2 linked regions of the Pseudoxanthobacter soli DSM 19599 genome follow. The protein of the gene in region 1 interacts with the protein of each later gene in a pairwise test. Links are inferred from orthologs where the notes say so. Each region holds a gene or a part of one and is shown in the gene's direction. Other genes may lie near its edges.

Evidence for each region. The genes of interacting proteins can lie anywhere in the genome.
Region 2: the proteins of BUF17_RS18745 (region 1) and BUF17_RS07820 interact in binary tests that used the Escherichia coli proteins (3 or more experiments, as listed by UniProt). The link is inferred for Pseudoxanthobacter soli DSM 19599 from one-to-one orthologs.

What each region holds. Positions count from the first base shown.
Region 1 is NZ_FRXO01000010.1:82,230-85,080, forward strand. It holds BUF17_RS18745 (NAD(P)H-hydrate dehydratase), read left to right. Parts: upstream 1-604; coding sequence 605-2,098; downstream 2,099-2,851. Other genes in the region: BUF17_RS18740 (P-II family nitrogen regulator), read right to left, coding at 1-144; tig (trigger factor), read left to right, coding at 2,756-2,851. UniProt on the Escherichia coli protein: Bifunctional enzyme that catalyzes the epimerization of the S- and R-forms of NAD(P)HX and the dehydration of the S-form of NAD(P)HX at the expense of ADP, which is converted to AMP.
Region 2 is NZ_FRXO01000003.1:35,605-43,227, forward strand. Bases 1,930-4,685 are described here. They hold BUF17_RS07820 (TrmH family RNA methyltransferase), read left to right. Parts: upstream 1,930-2,774; coding sequence 2,775-3,596; downstream 3,597-4,685. Other genes in these bases: BUF17_RS23205 (DUF2794 domain-containing protein), read right to left, coding at 2,022-2,357; BUF17_RS23080 (BA14K family protein), read right to left, coding at 3,840-4,514. Outside these bases: sulfate ABC transporter permease subunit CysW, read left to right, coding at 1-692; BUF17_RS07810 (sulfate/molybdate ABC transporter ATP-binding protein), read left to right, coding at 838-1,878; BUF17_RS07835 (3D domain-containing protein), read right to left, coding at 5,247-6,047; BUF17_RS07840 (ArsC family reductase), read right to left, coding at 6,144-6,494; BUF17_RS22525 (hypothetical protein), read right to left, coding at 7,004-7,462. UniProt on the Escherichia coli protein: Specifically methylates the ribose of guanosine 2251 in 23S rRNA.

The sequences.
Region 1 (2,851 bases):
GCCGCGATAGAGCTCGGTATGTCCCTTCTGCCGACCGAAGCCTTTGGCTTCCGTGACGGTGATGCCCTGCAGGCCGACTTCCTGCAGCGCCTCCTTCACTTCGTCGAGCTTGAAGGGTTTGATGATCGCTTCGATCTTCTTCATCGCCTCCCTCTTTGCGGCAATCTCAGCGGACCTGCGGAGGCCGCAGACCCTCAACTCCAGGCACCGGACCGGCGGATGCCAATCCTGTCTCAAACGCAATCCGCCAAACGGCGGGGCCGCGCAATGCGTCCCCGTGCCGCCAGGCAGGCCGGAAAGCCTCCGCAAGGACAACCTGGGCGGGTGCGCCCCGTCATGCCGTCCGCACAGGACAACCCCGCCCGATCGATCGAGACGAAGTTCCGTATCGCCGTTCGCGCCGCTTTGATGCATGGTCCGTGCCATGTCGGAACCGCGTCGTCCGGCGGGGCTCCGTTCCCTATGCCGTGCCGCGGTTCGTCGGCGGTCGCGAAGCGCCGCAGAAACGGGCAACGCCGCTCGCAACAGCGTTAACGCGCCGCCACCGCATCGAAGAATGGCTACAAAATGGGCGATCTGCCGCAAAAATAGGCCTGAGGTGAACATGCTGGAATTGCTCACGCCATCCGAGATGGGCGAGGCCGACCGCCTGACGATCGCGGCGGGAACGCCTGGCGCCGTGCTCATGGATCGGGCGGGGCTCGCGGTCGCCGATGCCGTGGCGACGCGCCATCCCCTCGGACACCGCATCGTCGTCGTCTGCGGCCCGGGCAACAATGGCGGCGACGGCTTCGTCGCCGCCCGGGTGCTCGCCGGGCGCGGCTACCCGGTGCGGCTGATGCTGGTGGGCGAGGCCGACCGGCTGAAGGGCGATGCCGCGGACGCCGCCGCCCGATGGCGCCAGCGCCTGCCGATCGAGCCGCTCGACAAGGCGGCGGTCGCCGCGGCCGACGTGGTGGTGGATGCGCTGTTCGGCGCCGGCCTCGCCCGGCCTTTGGACGGAGAAGCGGCCGAGGCGGTGGCGGCGATCAATGCCGGCCGGGGAGAGGTCGTCGCTGTCGACCTGCCGAGCGGCATCAACGGCGAGACCGGCGCCGTGATGGGTGTCGCGGTGAAGGCGGACGTGACGGTGACCTTCTTCCGCCGCAAGCCCGGCCATTTCCTGCTGCCGGGGCGCGAATATGCCGGCCGCGTGCGGGTGGCCGACATCGGCATCCAGCCGGACGTGCTGACGACGATCGGCGCCCGCTGCTTTCTCAACGCCCCGGGGCTGTGGCGCGAGCATTGGCATCCGCCCGCGGTTTCCGGTCACAAATATGTGCGCGGCCATGCTGTCGTCGTTTCCGGCCCGGTGGCGACGACGGGCGCGGCGCGGCTCGCGGCCGGTGCGGCGCTCAGGATCGGCGCGGGTCTCGTCACCGTCGCCTCGCCGCCGGACGCGCTCATCGTCAATGCCAGCCACCTCACCGCCGTGATGGTGCGCAGCGTCGACGGCGCCGAGGGCCTCGCCGGCCTGCTGGCGGACCATCGCCTCAACGCGGTCGTCATCGGCCCGGGGCTGGGAACCGGGCCGGAGACCGTCGCGCGTGTGGCTACCGTGCTCGACGGTCCCCGTGCCGTCGTGCTCGATGCCGATGCCCTGACCAGCCACCGCGACGACCCGGCCGGGCTGTTCGCCCGCATCGCGGGCCGGTCCCATCCGGTGGTCATGACGCCGCACGACGGCGAGTTCGCACGGCTCTTTCCCGACATCGCCGCGGCCGGCCTGCCGAAGACCGACCGTGCGCGGCAGGCGGCCGCGCGCTCCGGCGCCGTGGTGGTGCTGAAGGGCGCCGACACGGTGATCGCTGCCCCGGACGGCCGCACGGCGATCAACGACAATGCCCCGCCGTGGCTGGCGACGGCGGGGTCCGGCGACGTGCTGTCGGGCATCATCGGCGGCCTCGTCGCCGAGGGGATGCCGGGCTTCGAGGCCGCCGCCATGGGCGTCTGGGCGCACGGTGCGGCGGGCGAGCGGGCGGGCATCGGGCTTATCGCCGAGGATCTCGCGCCCGCGCTGCGCGATGTGCTGCGCGCGCTCGCGGCCGATGCCAGTTGACCGCTCATCCCGCGCGGGGCATCGCCGCTCGGGGCTTCCGGGCGGGCGGTGGCGATGATATGAGACGGCCTGCATCGCACCCGCCGGCCCGTCTTGCGTCCTTCGAAAGGACGCGGGACGCCGCGTCGGGTGTCGTGAGCGGGCGTGGTGGAACTGGTAGACACGCTGGATTTAGGTTCCAGTGGCGCAAGCTTTGGGGGTTCGAGTCCCTCCGCCCGCACCACCTGCCTTCGGCGGCAGCATCCGCCGTCCTCCGCGTCTGCGCTGCTCCGTTCCGCTTGCATCGTGTCGGCCCTGTTCCCATCTGCCGGTCACGTTGTCGCCAGCCACGGCGATCCCCCTGAGCGGGTGGGAAAACCGGCAAGCCGGAGCGGTTTCCTGCACCGGCGGAGCGGTCGGAACGCGAAGAAGTGTTGCCTTCCTGTGCAAGGGGCGGTATCGCGGCGGGCGAACCGGGGCCGCTTGCGGCCGGTCCGCGGTCGCGGCGTCGCGCGCAGTCCCGTCCGTCCGGCCTGTCCGGGCTGACGACCATGCACGGGCCGTCGATTTCGGAGCGACCTGCCGCCCGGCGGGACGCGGGATGCTCCGGATAGAACCGCGGCCAGATCGAACCACGAGCGCCCGCAGCGGACGCTCCATCGAGAAGAATACGAACCCATGAACGTCACCGAGACCTTGTCCGACGGCCTGAAGCGCGAACTCGCGGTCGTCATCCCGGCTGCTGAAATCGACGCCAAGCTCGCCGCCTACATG
Region 2 (7,623 bases), on another replicon or contig:
CGGAGCCGGACGCGCTCGCCGCGATCCGGCTGACGCTGCTGGTGGCCGCGATATCGGTGCCGTGCAACATGGTGTTCGGCCTTGCCGCCGCCTGGGCCGTCGCCAAGTTCGAATTTCCCGGCAAGAGCCTGCTGACCACGCTGATCGACCTGCCGTTCTCGGTCTCGCCCGTCATCTCGGGCCTCGTCTACGTGCTGCTGTTCGGCGCGCAGAGCCTGCTCGGGCCGTGGCTGCGCGATCACGGCATCGAGATCATCTTCGCGGTGCCGGGCATCGTGCTCGCCACCATGTTCGTGACGCTGCCGTTCGTCGCGCGCGAGCTGATCCCGCTGATGCAGGAACAGGGCACGCTGGAGGAGGAGGCGGCACTGTCGCTCGGCGCCGGCCCCTGGGCGACGTTCTTCCGGGTGACGCTGCCGAACGTGAAATGGGGCCTGCTCTACGGCGTGCTGCTCTGCAACGCCCGCGCCATGGGCGAGTTCGGCGCGGTCTCGGTGGTCTCCGGCCACATCCGCGGCCTGACCAACACCATGCCGCTGCATGTCGAGATCCTCTACAACGAATATAATTTCGTCGGCGCCTTCGCCGTCGCCTCGCTGCTGGCTCTGCTCGCCCTCGTCACCCTCGTCGCCAAGACGCTGCTGGAGTGGCACTATTCGGACGGCATCGCCAATTCCACCCGCCGCCATTGACCTGAACCCGCGCCGAGGGCATTCGAGCATGGATCAGCGCGTCATTCACGATGCCAGCCTCGCCGACCGCGCCGCCGGGGCGAGCCGACATTCCGGGAGCGACCACCTCTTGCCGACCGAACCTTCCCCGATCCATGCCGTGCCGATCGACGTGCACGTCGAGAACGTCACCAAGTCGTTCGACACCACGCCCGCGCTGCACGGCATCGACCTCGACGTGCCGGGCGGCGAGCTCGTCGCGCTGCTCGGGCCGTCCGGTTCCGGCAAGACCACGCTGCTGCGCATCGTCGCCGGGCTGGAATTCCCGACCGGCGGCCGCGTCATGTTCGGCGGCGAGGACGCCTCGCACCTCAGCGTGCAGGAGCGCAATATCGGCTTCGTGTTCCAGCACTATGCGCTGTTCAAGCACATGACGGTGTTCGACAACGTCGCCTTCGGCCTGACGGTGCGGCCCGCCGCGACGCGGCCCTCCAAGAAGGACATCCGCGAGCGGGTGCTGAAGCTGATCGATCTCGTTCAGCTTTCCGGGCTGGAGAAGCGCTACCCGACCCAGCTTTCAGGCGGCCAGCGCCAGCGCGTGGCGCTCGCCCGAGCGCTCGCCATCGAGCCCCGGGTGCTGCTGCTCGACGAGCCGTTCGGCGCGCTCGACGCCAAGGTGCGCAAGGACCTGCGCCGCTGGCTGAAGGAAATCCACGCCCGCACCGGCCACACCACCCTGTTCGTGACCCACGACCAGGAGGAGGCGATGGAACTCGCCGACCGCATCGTGGTGATGCGCGCCGGCCGCATCGAGCAGGTCGGCACGCCCGACGACATCTACGACCGCCCGGCGACGCCGTTCGTGTTCGATTTCATCGGCGAATCCGTGCATCTCGAAGTCGAGATCCGCGGCGGCAGGGGCACCCTCGCCGGCCAGCCGCTCGATCTCGACCTGACGGGTGAGAAGGACGGACGCGCCGACGTGTTCGCCCGCCCGGTGGACGTCGAGATCGCCGCGCCCGGCCGTGGCATCGCGGCCCGCGTCATCGCCGTCCGGCGCACGGCCGGCCATCGGCTGGTGGAGGCCGAAGTCGGTGCCGGGCACCAGCGCGTCGAGTTCGCCGTGCCGGCGAGCGTCGAGGTGACGGCCGGCGCCGATGTCGGGCTGGTGCTGAACGCCTTCCGCGTCTATCCCGCCGCAGCCTGAGCCCGGGCGGGATCAGCCGCCGAGCTAGAGCGCTTTCCGATCTGATGGAATCATCAGATCGACAAGAAATCGCTCCAGATTCAAAAGCTTGAGCACATCCTTATCGTTCAGATCGGTTCAATCTGAACGGGATATGCTCTAAATCAGCCGCCGACGAGGTGCAGCGTGCGCTTCGGTTCGAGCACGCTCAGCACGCGGGCGAGGTCCTGGCCGCGCTTCAGGATCATGCCGCCCGGCGCCATCACCGAATAGGCGCCCTGCTTGCGGGCGAGCTTCGGATTCTTGACGATGCGATAGAGCGGCATCTCGCTGGTGCGGCGGAAGATCGAGAACACCGCCTCGTCGGCGCGGAAGTCGATGGCGTAGTCGCGCCACTCCCCGGCCGCCACCATCCGCCCGTAGATGCGCAGGATGGCATCGAGTTCGCGGCGGTCGAAGGCGATCACGGTCCGGGCGTTCGCCGCCGTCTCCGCCTGCAAGGGCGGCTGGCCGGCAGCGCCGGCGTGAGGCTGGGCGATCTGGGCCTGAGTGACGGGGCTCTGCGCGGTCTGACTCTGGGCGATCTGACTCTGGGCTATCTTGGGCACCCGCGCGGTGCGCGACCCGGCGCCCGTCCGGCCTGCCGCGACGCCGGACGGATCGGCGTCATCCCCGGTTCCCGGTGCTTCGCTCAAGAGCGCCTCCCGTTGTCGTGCGATTGTCATGATCGGGCGTCGGCGGGCCGGACGCAAGCCTTCGATGCGGGCTTCGCCCCCGCGGGGCACGCATGCCGGCTTCGATGCCGCCGCATTGCCCCGCCGCCGCCGCCGTGCCAATAAGCCCGTCAGCCCCCTTTGAGACGCGGTTCCACCGCCCCGCGTTCCACCACCCCGAGTTCCACGACCCCGAGTGCGCCGATGACCGCCGACACGCCGAGAAGACCGGACCGCAAGCCGGACGACCGCAGGACCGAGCGCCGCCCGCCGCGGCGCACGTCGTCGACGCGCAGCCACTGGAGCCCGGGCGAGAACCGCATCGTGATCTATGGCGTGCACGCGGTCGCGGCCGCGCTCGCCAACCCGGCCCGCATCAAGCACCGGCTGGTCGCGACCCACAACGCACTGGCGCGGCTTTCCGAGGCCGGCATCGACCTGCCCGTCGCCCCGGAGGTCGCGGACCCGAAGGTGGTGGCCGAGATGGTGCCGGCCGACGCGGTCCACCAGGGCATCGCCCTCGTCACCGAGCCTCTGGCCCCGGCCGAGGTGGGCGACCTCGGCACGGCGCGGCTGGTGCTGGCGCTCGACCAGGTGACGGACCCGCACAATGTCGGTGCCATCATGCGCTCGGCCGTGGCGCTCGGCGCCTCCGCGCTGTTCACCACGAGCCGCCATTCCCCGCAGGAAAGCGGCGTGCTGGCCAAGGCGGCCTCGGGCGCCGTCGACCTTCTGCCCCACGCCTCGGTGCCGAACCTGCCGCGCACGCTGCGCGACCTGAAGGACGAGGGCTTCACCATCATCGGCCTCGACAGCGAGGCCGAGCACGACCTCGAATCCGTGCCGGTCGGCGACAAGGTGGCGCTGGTGCTGGGGTCGGAAGGCAAGGGCCTGCGCGGCGCCGTCAAGACGGCGACCGACGCGGTGGCCCGGCTGGAGGCGCCCGGCCCGTTCGCCTCGCTCAACGTCTCCAACGCCGCGGCGATCGCGCTTTACGTGATGCGCCGCCGGCTCGCGGGCGGCTGAGACGCGCGGACCGGCGCGGCGACAGACACAAGCAGCCCGCTCGACCGGCCCCGGCGATGCGGCGAACGGACGAGGCTCGCCGTTCTCCCGCCCGCGCGCCCCGTTCGGAGCGGGCCGGCCATTCAACGCCGATGCCACGGTTATGGTGCGACGGGCAAGGCGCGATGATCGGCGCCCTGCCCGCGCTCTTGCGTGTCCCGTTGGGAGGCGGGCGAGGCCCGCGCGTGCGCCGGGCCCCGGCGATCAGCGGCAGAAAAGCTGCTGCCCCGAATAGCTGGTGAAGGTTCCGGTGTTCGGGTTGAAGCTGCGATAGCGCGCGGAACAGTAGCTGTACCAGGCCGGCGTCCACGGCTGCGGCGCGGCGTAGGCCGGCGGCGCGACCACCACGGGCGGCGGGGCCGGGGCCACGACGATCGGCGGCACCGCGACGCCGACGCCCCATCCGAACCCGGGGCCGCCCCAGCCGGGGCCCGCCCAGCCCGGCCCCCGCCAACCCCAGCCGGGGCCGCGCCAACCCGGGCCGCGCCAGCCAGGACCACCCCAGCCAGGACCACCCCAACCGGGGCCACGCCAGCCAGGCCCGCCCCAACCGGGGCCTCGCCAGCCGGGACCGCCGCGCCAGCCGGGCCCCGGGCCGGGGCCGCGCCAGCCGGGTCCCCACTGCACGGGAACGGCCGCGGCACGATCCGAAAGCCCAGAGGCGGTCGCTCCGGCGGACCCGGACGGCGGGACGGCAGCGCCGGAAAGCGCCGCTGCGACCGCGGGACCGGCCGGGATCGCCGCTTCGGCGGGACCGGTGGCGACCGCGGCGCCGAGGGCCGCGCAGAGCGCGGCGGCGAGCGCCCCGCGCCGGAGGACGTTCGGATGCGGGCTGCCTCTCCGCAGGACACCCCGCCGCATCATCATGGCGACTGTCATCGTTCCATCCTCGCGAACGCATCCGGGCGGCTTGCTCCGGGCGGCTTGCATCGGGGTTTGCCCGACGCGCCTTCGGCCGCGCGGATGCATCCGGCGGACGGCAGGCGCTGCGGTTCAATCGGTTTCGTCACGTCGCCGCCCGGGTCGTTGCGATCCGGACGGGCGATCCCGGCGCACGGGCGCTAGGATCGGGGCCGATGGTGGCCCTGACGAAATGAACCGCGCCTGAACGCTCCGGTTCCGTCCGCCTGCGTTCGCTGGCGCACCCGCGAGAGAGGCGCCGTGTCCGCCGGGAGAGACGCCGCGTCGCGCGTTGCAGCCTCTGGCGAACGATGCGAGGGGATGGCGGCGTTGCGCCGGGATCGGTGCACCGGAAGGACCGGGCGCGTTCTTCGCGGGCCTCAGCACTTCGTGCGCGCCGATAAGCCCGGTCGGCGAGCCGCCGGCCCGCGCGCTTCAACAGGTCGTGGAAACCACGCGGCGCGACGCCTTGGCGGATGCAAGCCCGCGCGAGACATGATAACCAACCCGGAAACAGGCACCGGAATCCGCGCCCGCGGATCCGGCACCGAAGGGCCGGTTTAGCTCAGCGGTAGAGCAGCGGTTTTGTAAACCGAAGGTCGGGGGTTCAATCCCCTCAACCGGCACCATTTTTCTTGGTCGAGAGTGATTGGCGTGCCGGCTTGCGGACGAAAGCCGTCTATTCTGCCGCGCCTGTCGTCTGCCTGAAAATCACTTCCACCCGTTCTCGACGAAAGCATCGACTTCGGCCCGAAGGTCGACGGCCAATTTGTCGTCACGAGGGATGACCCGGAACGGCGTCCCCGACGGGACATTGAAAGAAGCCGTACCAGGATCGCGGCAGACGTGTCTGCTGCCGTCATATCGCGCACAATCTCCGGTGAAGATGTCAAAGCGTCCGGGACCGCGGATTTTGGAACCGACGTCTCCGACAACGAAGCAGCCATCCACCGGCTGGCCGTTCTGGGGGCAGAGCTTTCCGCGGAACGCGGGAATGTAGATGACAGTCCCAGTCTTGTACTCAGCCGGATCGGCCGCAACCGTCACACATGGAAAGAGCGCGTTTGTCGCGTTGAACGCATTCTTTCCGCTGCCTTGGCCGAAGACGGTCGGAATTTGCGTAAGATCGTAAACACGGCCCGACGGACCACCGGCGTTGTACAATTTATTGCCGACGATGCAGCTACCCTCCATCTTCAGGCAGTTGTCGCGATCCTCAGGTCGCAGACCACCATCCGGTCCTGCAGGAAACACCGGGGTAAAATATTGCGTGGTTCTGGTGGTGCGCTCTTCGCCAAAACTCTCCGCATGCTGCGCGATCCGCTTACAGGCGGGCGCTTCGAAGCGCGGCAGGTCCCGTTTTTCCGGCGCGATACTGGCGATGGGTGTTGGCGCCTGAGGCTTCTCGACTGGCTTCTCGGGCGCACAGGCCGTCAAACCCATCACCGTCATCACAGCCGCCATACCGCGCATGATGCCCCTCCTCAGGATGGCTTTCGGATCGTTCGCCATCGAGAATAGCAACTTTTGCGTGCAAAATGCAAGCGCGCGGCGGAAAAGCTGTCATCCGGCAGGCCTCCACGATGCGCTGCTCTCAACGGCGCCCCCTCACCCCAACTCCTTCTCGTACTCCGCCGGCTTGAAGCCGACGAGGAGGGTGGGGCCGGATTCGAGGACGGGGCGTTTGATCATCGAGGGGTGGGCGAGCATCAGGGCGATGGCCTTGTCTTCGGTGAGGTCGGCGCGGTCGGCGTCCGGCAGCTTGCGGAAGGTGGTGCCGGCCTTGTTGAGGAGGGTCTCCCAGCCGACCGCCCTCGCCCAGTTCGCAAGCCTGTCGCGGTCGATGCCGGCGGCCTTGTAGTCGTGGAAGGCATAAGCGATGCCGTGGCCGTCGAGCCAGGCGCGGGCCTTCTTCATGGTGTCGCAGTTCTTGATGCCGTAGATCGTGATCGCGGTCATGTTCGCTCCGGGCGGCTGGTAAATTCAACGCCGCGTCTGCGTTCCAGTGACTTGAGCAGCTGGCGCGAAGGATATCTGTCTTGACTGACGGCCTGATCAGACCCGAATAGCCAGACTTTCCGCCCGCATCCGTCTTTGACAACGCACTGTCAATCCTATATAAAATAATGCCTACGCCATCCAGTTGGTAGCTGGTGGCGTAGGCGACGGTCTTTATATTCCCCACCCTTTTGGAAGGGGGATTGAGTTCCGTGGAGACAGGCACTTCTGAGGTGGTAGAGTTCAGAGAGTTGCCTCAAGTTATAATACTTCGATTCCTCGGAGGGCTTTCACCTTAAGGGTAGGTGATTAAGTCGGGCGTCCCCGGCTTAATCGTGCACCCCTCGCGGGCGCTGCCGACTACATCGGCCTAGGTCCGAGTGCAGCCGGGAGGTATAGTGGTGGAGGGTCCATAAATCCTCATTTCCCCCAGTGACTACACCACCGGGTGTGCTGCTCAGCTGCAGAAGTCAACTGAACACCCCCTCGTCCGGGGCATCAGCGCTTACCGGCGAAACTTCGTTTTCGCCGGGTTCAATGGCCTCCTTCGGATTGCCGTCCGGGGAGGCTTCTTCTTTTTGAGCCAAGGACCACATACGCCCATCAAGGAGAACTTGACCGCTGTCTTTCAAGCGCGACAGTGTCGTTGATATCGTGTTCGCCGTGGTATCCTGACGGTCTCGGACAAGCTCCAGAACGCCCTTGCTTTCAAGAGGTCCATGCAGGCCGAGAACCTCGACGATCAATTCGCCTATGGTTCGGCTTCTTTGGCCACGCGCAGGCGTCTCATCGTCGTCATCACCACCCAGCCGCTCAATTACGCGTTCTGCAACGCGGAGCTCATCAAGCTCCGCCTGCATTTGCAGTATCAACGCTTCCAGCTCGGCAATGCGGGAGCGTATCCTTACCGCATAAGATGGTCGGGCCACGGCTACCACTCCTAGAATCATAGACTGCTTCCACGCCTATAATGGGCGGAATGCCGTACATGTCAACGATAAATTTTGATCGCGCAATGTGTATGAGCACGAGACTGCGGTCACCAAGACAGCTGTTACGTTGCTACCGAAATCCACAGGCAACAACCGTC